3 regions of the Pantoea anthophila genome follow, and region 2 is predicted to be linked to each of the others. Evidence: riboswitches for the same ligand, from Rfam matches in the RefSeq annotation. Region 2 holds a riboswitch; each other region holds the start of a gene.

Region 1 (3,268 bases), on a different replicon from region 2:
AAACCAACTGCTGTGAGCAGATCTCCGTGATTGGCGTCCATCAGGATGGGGGATTCAGCGACTACTTAAGCGTGCCGGTCAGCACGCTGCTGGCGGTGGATGAAGTGACACCGGAGGCGGCTGCGCTGATTGAGCCGTTTGCCATCAGCGCGCATGCGGTGCGTCGGGCTGGCGTGACCGCCGATGAGCAGGTGCTGGTGGTGGGTGCAGGGCCGATTGGCCTGGGTGTGGCTGCCATTGCCGCTGCCAGCGGTGCGCAGGTGATTGTGGCGGACACCAGCGCATTTCGTCGTCAGCATGTCGCTGACCAGCTTGGCCTGGTGGCGCTGAACCCGGCAGACGCGGCATTCGATGCCGCGTTGCGCGAGCAAGCGGGCGGGCGGCTGCCGCTGAAAGTGATCGACGCCACCGGCAACCCGGCGGCCATGAACAACGCGGTCAGCCTGATACGGCACGGCGGCACGGTCGTCTATGTCGGCCTGCACAAAGGCGATCTGGTGATCCCGGACAGTGAGTTTCACAAAAAAGAGGCCACCCTGCTCGGGAGCCGGAACGCCACCCGCGAAGATTTTGATCGGGTCTGCTCCCTGATGGCCAGCGGTCAGCTGCGCGCCAGCATGATGCTGAATCACTCTCTGGCGTTCTCCACGCTGGATGAAACCTTTGAACCGCAGGTCATCAACAATCGCGAACTGATCAAAGGCGTGATTCATTTCGACCGGTAACGCGGCCAGCCAGCGCGTCAGGGCGCGGTGAGGGTGTTAAAGAAGTGCGCCCGCACCGCGTCAGCATCCACGCCGAGCGCGATGCGCTGGGCGGGCAGACCGGCAAACGGGTCCTGCCGGGAGGCCAGTGCGCTCAGCCTGCGCACCGTCTGACCGCAGGCGATCCCTTCGGTGATCACCCGCAGCGGGCTTTCGGCCAGGGTAAACGCCTCTGGCAGACTCAGCCATGCCACCGCCAGGGTGTCGTGCAGCGCCATGCCGTTAAATCCCTCTTTCGCCAGACTGTAAGCCAGGTAAGGGCGACAGATGGCGCTCAGCACTGGCTGATTCAGCCGCTGAACCTCTTCGCCAGTGATCAGGACCTTGTGGGTAACATCCAGCGGGATCACCACCACGTTCAGCGCCGAGGTGAGCACCTGATCGGCAGCATGCGGATCTTTCCAGATATTAAATTCGCTGAAGGGCGTCACGTTGCCACTGTGTCCCCCGCTGCCGAACGCACCGCCCATGATCACCAGCTCTTTCACCAGCGGAATGATGTCGGGTGCCTGATTAATGGCCGAGGCGATGTTGGTCAGCGGACCGATCGCCACCAGGGTGATCTGATGCGGCTGTGCCCGCACGCTGTCGATAATAAACTGCACCGCGCCGGGGGCCTGATCGCTACAGCTGTTTTCAAACGCATCACCCAGCCCGTCCTGGCCGTGCAGGGTGGCGGGGGCCGACGGGGCCTGCGCCAGCGGTCGCGCGCAGCCGCGATAAACCTCTGCGTCGATCGCCATCTTCTGGCAGAACAGCCGGGCATTTTTCACCGCCTGACCCACCGCCACGTTGCCGAAAACGGTGGTAATGCCCAGCAGATGCTGGGTGCGCGCCGCATAGGCCAGCGCAAAAGCATCATCCACGCTGATATCAGTATCAAAAATCAGGGTTCGCATCGCCTCTCCGTCACCGACTTTCATTCCTCAGCATTACCCCGCCCGCAGCGTGGGCGTCAAGCATTTACGCCAGCCGGGCCGGTTTCCCGGCGCAAGGTTGCCAGCCTGAAACGGGCGTCGTATTATCACCGGCTCAAGGTGATGGCGTGCCACCTTTCCCAACCGCCGGTGGGCTTAACACCGGCTGATGACGCCTGACACTCAATCCTTTCGCGGGAGCTGAGGCGTCAGGCGCAGTTTATCTCTGCCTCTCCTCTCAGCCCGGCGTTAATCTGTAACCAGGAGCAAGTTATGTTGAAACCGTTACTGGCGGTGATGATCGGCGGCTCGGCCGGCTGTGTGCTGCGCTGGCTGTTCGCGATGCGCTTTAATGCGCTCTTTCCCAATCTGCCACCCGGCACGCTGCTGGTGAATCTGATCGGCGGGCTGGTGATTGGCGGTGCGATGGCCTGGTTTGTTCGCCACCCTGACATCGACCCGATCTGGAAACTGCTGATCGTCACCGGCCTGTGCGGCGGACTGACCACCTTCTCCTCCTTCACGGCAGAATTAATGGTGTTGCTACAATCAGGTAAGTATCTCTGGGCGATGGCCAGCGCGCTGGTGCATGTGATCGGTTCACTGCTGATGGCGTTTGCCGGTTTTGCGCTGGTGACGCTGCTGGGCTGAGCCGGTTAACCGGCCCCTGTGCGCCAGAGAAACAGAGGGGTTCAGGTCACGCCCGTCTCTCACCGGGGGCATGACCTGAACATCACCGATTATTCCGGACGATTAAGGAGCCGAGCAATGCGAACCAACCCCACCTTCCTTAACCTGGTGTTGTTAAACGGTGAACCCGGCCAGAAACTCCAGGCGGCGCGTGACGCCGGTTTCGATCAGGTGGAGATCTGGCGCGAGGATGTTGAGGCGTGCGAGGGCGGTGCGGCGGCGCTGGCTGAGATCGCGGCGCGGCAGGGACCCGGCTTTACCAACCTCCAGGTGCTGCGCGATTTCACCGGCGCACCCATGGCACTGCGCGCACAGAAGCGCGAAGAGCTGCGTCAGTTTATTCAGATCGCCCAGGCGCTGGGCTGCGATACCCTTCAGGCTCCGGCCAGCACCCGGGAAGATTGCTGTGCCGAACTGATCGATGATGACCTGCGCTGGATGGCCTCTGAAGCCGCGCGCTACAACATGCGCATTATGTATGAGCCAATGGCCTGGTGCAGTGTGGATAACACGCTGCCGCTGGCGTGGCAGCGGTTGCAGCGGCTCGACCAGCCGAATATTGGTCTGGTGGTCGACCTGTTCCATATCTGCGCGCGCGGGGGCGACGCCGCCCATCTGGATGGCATTCCGGCCGACCGCATTTATGAGGTGCAGTTGTGTGATATGGCCGCCGTTCCGGCTCAGGACAAACAGAGCCTGATGGCGATGGCGAAGCATCAGCGTCTGCTGCCTGGCGACGGCATTATCGACGTGGATCGCTTTGTCGATAAGCTCAAAAGCGCAGGCTATCAGGGGCCGCTGGGTATTGAAGTCTTCAACGACAGACTGAAACGCCTGCCGCCTGAGGTGGCGGCGGCGCAGGCCTGGCAGGCGTTAGATCGCTACCGGCGTTAATCC
Region 2 (3,268 bases):
TTCGGCCATTCAACCGTGTCCATGTTCTTCGGCACCATCCCGATGGGCATGGCGACCATCATCAACGGCCTGCTGGCGTTCGGTCTTCCCCGGTGGGGCGCAGACGTCATTCCGGTGGCGCACGCCCTGTGGTGGCTGGACGTGGCGATGTCGCTGCTGTGCGGCGTGTGTATTCCTTACATGATGTTTACCCGGCAGCAGCACAGCATTGACCAGATGACGGCCGTCTGGTTACTGCCGGTTGTGGCTGCCGAGGTCGCAGCGGTCAGCGGCGGCCTGCTGGCGCCGCACATTGCCGACACCCACGCGCAGCTCGGCATCATTATTACCAGCTACGTGCTGTGGGCTTACTCCGTACCGGTGGCGCTGAGCATCCTTGCCATCCTGCTGCTGCGTATGGCCCTGCACAAGCTGCCGCACGAAAGCATGGCAGCCTCAAGCTGGCTGGCCCTGGGGCCGATTGGCACCGGTTCGCTCGGTATGCTGGTCATCGGCGGCGATGCGCCCGGGGTGTTTGCCGCGGCGGGCATGCCGGAAATCGCTCACATCGCGCAGGGCGTGGGGTTCGTTGCCGGCATTCTCTTCTGGGGCTGCGGCCTGTGGTGGATGCTGCTGGCCACGCTGATAACCGTGCGATACTTTCGTGAAGGCATTCCGTTCAACCTGGGATGGTGGGGCTTTACCTTCCCGCTGGGCGTGTACACCGTCGCCACGCTGAAGCTGTCCACCCTCGTTGACCTGGCGTTCTTTAAAGGCTTCGGCGCGCTTCTTGTCGTCATGCTGGCCGCCATGTGGCTGCTTGTCGCTGTGAAGACGGTGCGCGGGGCATGGAGCGGGAAACTCTTTGTTTCCCCCTGCCTGGCAGGCCTGGACCGGAAGTCGTGAGTGAAACCTGCACGTCGCTGCTGGACCCCTTTCTGCGCGAGGAGCGCCTCGCGGCGATTACCGCGCCGCACGTAGCCGCGCTGAATCGCTGGGTCAGCGGGCAGCGTCAGGCCGGCGTGGAACTGCCGTGGTTTGATCCGGCCGACGGCGGGACCGGGGCCGGACTGCTTGTCCTGCTGCAGTCGCCGGCGCGCAGCAGCCCGTCACCCCGGTTCGTTTCGCGAGATAACCCGGGGCCGGCCCAGCAGAATCTGGGGCGGTTTCTGGCGGAGGCCGGTATTGCGCGCCGGGACAGCGTGCTGTGGAATACGGTGCCCTGGGTCAGTGACGGGCCGCAGAAACGGCCCTCAGCGGCGGACATCCGCAGCGGCTGCGCCTGGCTTGAGGGCGTGCTGGCGTATCTGCCCGCGCTGCGCGTGGTGGTGCTGGCCGGTGCCGTAGCGGCGCAGGCCCGCGGGACGGTCAGCTGCCTTCGCCCCGGCGTCACGGTGCTGACTATGCCTCACCCCAGCCCGCTGTCGCTTTGCACAAGCCCGGCAGTGCCGGAAAACATCCGCCAGGTGCTCCGCGAGGCACGCACTGCGCTGGCGGGCTGAGAGCGCCGCCGGAATAATACTGACAGGTTTTGCAACCGGCTCTATACTCACAGTACAGGGTGATGGCGTTCCACCCTTCCCAACCGCTCCGTTCAGGAGCTGATGACGCCTGATGTGACTCTTGATTTTCAGGAGGTGCGTCAGGCCGTCCTTACTTTCCTCCCGGCCTGCGTACTTCCCTCTATGGGGAGAGACCTGTGATACACGTTTTTGGCCACATTAATCCTGACAGCGACGCCATCTGCACGACCGTCGTCACCGCACACTGGCTGACCGGGCGCGGAATGGATGCCCGCGCATGGCGTCTCGGCGAGGCTAACCGGGAAACCCGCTTTATCTTTGACGCCGCCGGCCTCACGCTGCCGCCGCTGCTCGCTTTTCCGCTAAAGGATGAACGGGTCTGGCTGGTCGATTTCACCGAACCGGCACAGGGGCCTGACGACCTGCTCCGGAGCAACGTCGTGGGCATCACTGACCACCACCGGCTGGGCGGGCTGATAACGCAACTGCCGCCGGAGGTACATATTCGCCCGGTTGGCAGCAGCGCCACGCTGCTCTGGCTGCTGATGGACGCAGAAGCGCGCCGCATGCTGCCCCCGACGCTCGCCGTGCTTCTGCTGGGCGCACTCCTGAGTGATACCGTGAATCTTCGCTCGCCGACCACCACCGAAGACGATATCCGTTCGGCGACCGAACTGGGCGCACTGTCTGGCGTAAACCGCAGAGCCTTCGCCCGTGACCTCCTCACCGCAAAAACAGACGTCAGCGGCCTCAGCGCACAGCAGCTGCTGGACAGGGACCTCAAGGCCTTCGTCATTGCCGGCACCGACGTGCGCATAGCCCAGATTGAGGTCAGCTCACCGTCACAGGTTGCCCCCGTGATGAACGACCTGCTCGCAGCACTGGCGTATCTGGCAGACCAGTCGGGAGCTGGCCTGGCGGTGCTGATGCTGACCGACATTCGTACCGGGTTCTCAACGCTTTACTTCGCCGGGCGGGAGAGCGTTAACGTCGCCTCCTGCTCCGTACCGGGCATGCTCAGCCGCAAAAAGCAGCTTCTGCCGTGGCTTGAGTCCCGCCTTAACCAGAACGGAGGTTCATTATGACCTGCTACACCCACGCACTGATACTTGTGAACGATAAAAACGACGGCACTCTTCTGCTGAAACGGGCGGTCGCGCTGGCGCAGCCGCTCGGCATGAAAATCACCCTGGCGCACATCAGCGACGACTACCGGGAGATGAACTACGTGTCTGACAGCCTGATGGACGACGTCGTGTCGGAGGAGGTGCTGAAAGGCAAAGCGTTTATGAGTGAGCTGGCGGCCTCCGTGCCTGAGACGGTAGACACGCGGGAGCTGGTGACCATGCGCCGCGTTGAGGACGTGGAGAAGTGCATCGCGGAGCTGGGCGTGGACCTCGTGCTTGCCGGGCACCGAAACCGCTTTATGGGAATGCTCACCTCCCGCTCGGCGGACTACATCAACCACCTTACGGTGGATGTGCTTATCACTCACCTGACTGACTGAACCGGGAGAAACACCATGCGCTTTACACTGGATAACGTAACCGCCCGTGAAATTCTTGACTCGCGCGGCAACCCCACCGTTGAAGTTGAAGCCCGGACTACGGACGGGATGATGGCGCGCGCCTCGGTGCCTTCCGGGGCCAGTACCGGCTCGCGCGAGGCCGCAGAGCGCCGCGACGGTGACGCACACCGTTTTGGCGGTAAAGGCGTGCTGGATGCCGTCAGGGCGGTTAATACGGAAATCTGCCAGGCCGTGCGCG
Region 3 (3,268 bases), on a different replicon from region 2:
CTGCGTATGGCGCTGCACAAGCTACCACACGAAAGCATGGCGGCCTCAAGCTGGCTGGCGCTGGGGCCGATTGGCACCGGTTCGCTCGGTATGCTGGTCATCGGTGGCGATGCGCCCGGGGTGTTTGCCGCGGCAGGCATGCCGGAAATCGGTCACATCGCGCAGGGTATAGGGTTCGTTGCCGGCATTCTCTTCTGGGGCTGCGGCCTGTGGTGGATGCTGCTGGCCACGCTGATAACCGTGCGATACTTCCGTGAAGGCATCCCGTTCAACCTCGGATGGTGGGGCTTTACCTTCCCGCTGGGCGTGTACACCGTGGCCACGCTGAAGCTGTCTACCCTGATTGACCTCGCATTCTTTAAAGGCTTCGGTGCGCTTCTTGTCGTCATGCTGGCGGCCATGTGGCTGCTGGTCGCGGTGAAAACAGTGCGCGGAGCATGGAGCGGTAAACTGTTTGTTTCTCCCTGCCTGGCAGGCCTGGACCGGAAGCCGTGAGTGAAACCTGCGCATCGCTGCTGGACCCGTTTTTACGCGAGGAACGCCTCGCGGCAGTCACCGCGCCGCACGTGGCCGCGCTGAATCACTGGGTCAGCGGGCAGCGTCAGGCCGGCGTGGAACTGCCGTGGTTTGATCCGGCCGACGGCGGGACCGGGGCCGGACTGCTCGTCCTGCTGCAGTCGCCGGCGCGCAGCAGCCCGTCACCCCGGTTCGTGTCGCGTGATAACCCGGGGCCGGCCCAGAAGAATCTGGGGCGGTTTCTGGCGGAAGCCGGTATTGCGCGCCGGGACAGCGTGCTGTGGAATACGGTGCCCTGGGTCAGTAACGGGCCGCAGAAACGGCCCTCAGCGGCGGACATCCGTACCGGCTGCGCCTGGCTTGAGGACATGCTGGCGTATCTGCCCGCGCTGCGCGTGGTGGTGCTGGCCGGTGCCGTAGCGGCGCAGGCACGCGGGACGGTCAGTCAGCTGCGCCCAGGCGTCACGGTGCTGACGATGCCTCATCCCAGTCCGCTCTCGCTCTGCACAAGCCCGGCGGTGCCGGAAAAAATTCGTCGGGTACTGCGCGAAGCACGCGCTGCGCTGGCGGGCTGAGAGCGCAGCCGGAATAATACTGACAGGTTTTGCAACCGGCTCTATACTCAGATCACAGGGTGATGGCGTTCCACCTTTCCCAACCGCTCCGTTCCGGAGCTGATGACGCCTGATGCGACTCTTGATTTTCAGGAGGTGCGTCAGGCCGTCCTTACTTTCTTCCCGGCCTGCGTACTTCCCTTTATGGGGAGAGACCCTTGATACACGTTTTTGGCCACATCAATCCTGACAGCGACGCTATCTGTACGGCCGTCGTCACCGCGCACTGGCTGACCGGGCGCGGCATGGACGCCCGCGCATGGCGTCTCGGCGAGGCTAACCGCGAAACCCGTTTTATCTTTGACGCCGCCGGCCTGACGCTGCCGCCGCTGCTCGCTTTTCCGCTAAAGGATGAACGGGTCTGGCTGGTTGATTTCACCGAGCCGGCGCAGGGGCCTGACGACCTGCTCCGGAGCAACGTCGTGGGCATCACTGACCACCACCGGCTGGGCGGGCTGATAACGCAACTGCCGCCGGAGGTGCATATCCGCCCGGCTGGCAGCAGCGCCACGCTGCTCTGGCTGCTGATGGACGCTGAAGTGCGCCGTACGCTGCCCCCGACGCTCGCCGTGCTTCTGCTGGGCGCACTCCTGAGTGACACCGTGAACCTTCGCTCGCCGACCACCACCGAGGACGATATCCGTTCGGCCACCGAGCTCGGCGTGCTGGCCGGCGTAAACCGCAAAGCCTTCGCTCGTGACCTCCTCACCGCAAAAACAGACGTCAGCGGCCTCAGCGCACAGCAGCTGCTGGACAGGGACCTCAAGGCCTTCGTCATTGCCGGTACCGACGTGCGCATTGCCCAGATTGAGGTCAGCTCACCGACACAGGTTGCCCCCGTGATGGACGACCTGCTCGCAGCCCTGGCGTATCTGGCAGACCAGTCGGGGGCTGGCCTGGCGGTACTGATGCTGACCGACATTCGCGGCGGGTTTTCAACGCTTTACTTCGCCGGGCGGGAGAGCGTTAACGCCGCCTCCTGCTCAATACCGGGCATGCTCAGCCGCAAAAAGCAGCTTCTGTCGTGGCTTGAGTCCCGCCTTAACCAGAACGGGAGTTCATTATGACCTGCTACACCCACGCACTGATACTTGTGAACGATAAAGACGACGGCACCCTCCTGCTGAAACGCGCGGTTGCGCTGGCGCAGCCGCTCGGCATGAAAATCACCCTGGCGCACATCAGCGACGACTACCGGGAGATGAACTACGTGTCCGACAGCCTGATGGACGACGTCGTGTCGGAAGAGGTGCTGAAAGGCAAAGCATTTATGAGTGAGCTGGCGGCCTCTGTGCCTGAGACGGTAGACACGCGGGAGCTGGTGACCATGCGCCGCGTTGAGGACGTGGAGAAGTGCATCGCTGAGCTGGGCGTGGACCTCGTGCTTGCCGGGCACCGAAACCGCTTTATGGGAATGCTCACCTCCCGCTCGGCGGACTACATCAACCACCTTACGGTGGATGTGCTTATCACTCACCTGACTGACTGAACCGGGAGAAACACCATGCGCTTTACACTGGATAACGTGACCGCCCGTGAAATTCTTGACTCGCGCGGCAACCCCACCGTTGAAGTTGAAGCCCGGACCGCGGACGGGATGATGGCGCGCGCCTCGGTGCCTTCCGGGGCCAGTACCGGCTCGCGCGAGGCCGCAGAGCGCCGCGACGGTGACGCACACCGTTTTGGCGGCAAAGGCGTACTGGATGCCGTCAGGGCGGTTGATACGGAAATCTGCCAGGCCGTGCGCGGCAGCGACGTGCGCGAACAGCGTCAGCTGGACAACATTATGCTGGCGCTGGACGGCACGGAGAACAAGAGTCGGCTGGGTGCCAATGCCATTCTGGGCGTGTCGCTGGCGGTGGCCCGGCTGGCGGCACAGGCCTCGCAAGAGCCGCTCTGGCGCTACCTGGGAGGCCTGCAGGCGAACCTGCTGCCCGTGCCGTGCATGAACATCATCAATGGTGGCGTGCACGCCCGCGGTCAGGGCGCGGACTTTCAGGAGTTCATGATAGCGCCACACGGCGCGCCCACGCTGCGCGAGGCCGTGCGCCAGGGCAGCGAGGTCTATCAGGCGCTGCGCCAGATCCTGCTGGACAAAAACCTCTCGGCGGCAGTGGGCGACGAAGGCGGCTTTGCGC

What was found. Region 2 has a riboswitch for fluoride ahead of OJ965_RS00805 (DHHA2 domain-containing protein). Riboswitches for the same ligand answer to the same signal wherever they lie in the genome.
Region 1: it holds a riboswitch for fluoride, as region 2 does, so the genes downstream of both, crcB (fluoride efflux transporter CrcB) here and OJ965_RS00805 (DHHA2 domain-containing protein) in region 2, are expected to answer to the same signal.
Region 3: it holds a riboswitch for fluoride, as region 2 does, so the genes downstream of both, OJ965_RS02390 (DHHA2 domain-containing protein) here and OJ965_RS00805 (DHHA2 domain-containing protein) in region 2, are expected to answer to the same signal.

What each region holds. Positions count from the first base shown of each region.
Region 1 is NZ_CP110473.1:248,105-251,372, forward strand. It holds gene OJ965_RS03685 (zinc-binding alcohol dehydrogenase family protein) at 1-725, shown strand, start outside; gene OJ965_RS03690 (nucleoside hydrolase) at 743-1,663, opposite strand; fluoride riboswitch at 1,792-1,867, shown strand; gene crcB (fluoride efflux transporter CrcB) at 1,955-2,332, shown strand; gene OJ965_RS03700 (sugar phosphate isomerase/epimerase family protein) at 2,450-3,265, shown strand; gene OJ965_RS03705 (alpha/beta hydrolase) at 3,262-3,268, opposite strand, start outside.
Region 2 is NZ_CP110471.1:164,865-168,132, reverse strand. It holds gene OJ965_RS00815 (TDT family transporter) at 1-885, shown strand, start outside; gene OJ965_RS00810 (uracil-DNA glycosylase family protein) at 882-1,481, shown strand; fluoride riboswitch at 1,531-1,600, shown strand; gene OJ965_RS00805 (DHHA2 domain-containing protein) at 1,679-2,587, shown strand; gene OJ965_RS00800 (universal stress protein) at 2,584-3,009, shown strand; gene eno (phosphopyruvate hydratase) at 3,025-3,268, shown strand, end outside.
Region 3 is NZ_CP110472.1:41,999-45,266, reverse strand. It holds gene OJ965_RS02400 (TDT family transporter) at 1-495, shown strand, start outside; gene OJ965_RS02395 (uracil-DNA glycosylase family protein) at 492-1,091, shown strand; fluoride riboswitch at 1,141-1,210, shown strand; gene OJ965_RS02390 (DHHA2 domain-containing protein) at 1,289-2,197, shown strand; gene OJ965_RS02385 (universal stress protein) at 2,194-2,619, shown strand; gene eno (phosphopyruvate hydratase) at 2,635-3,268, shown strand, end outside.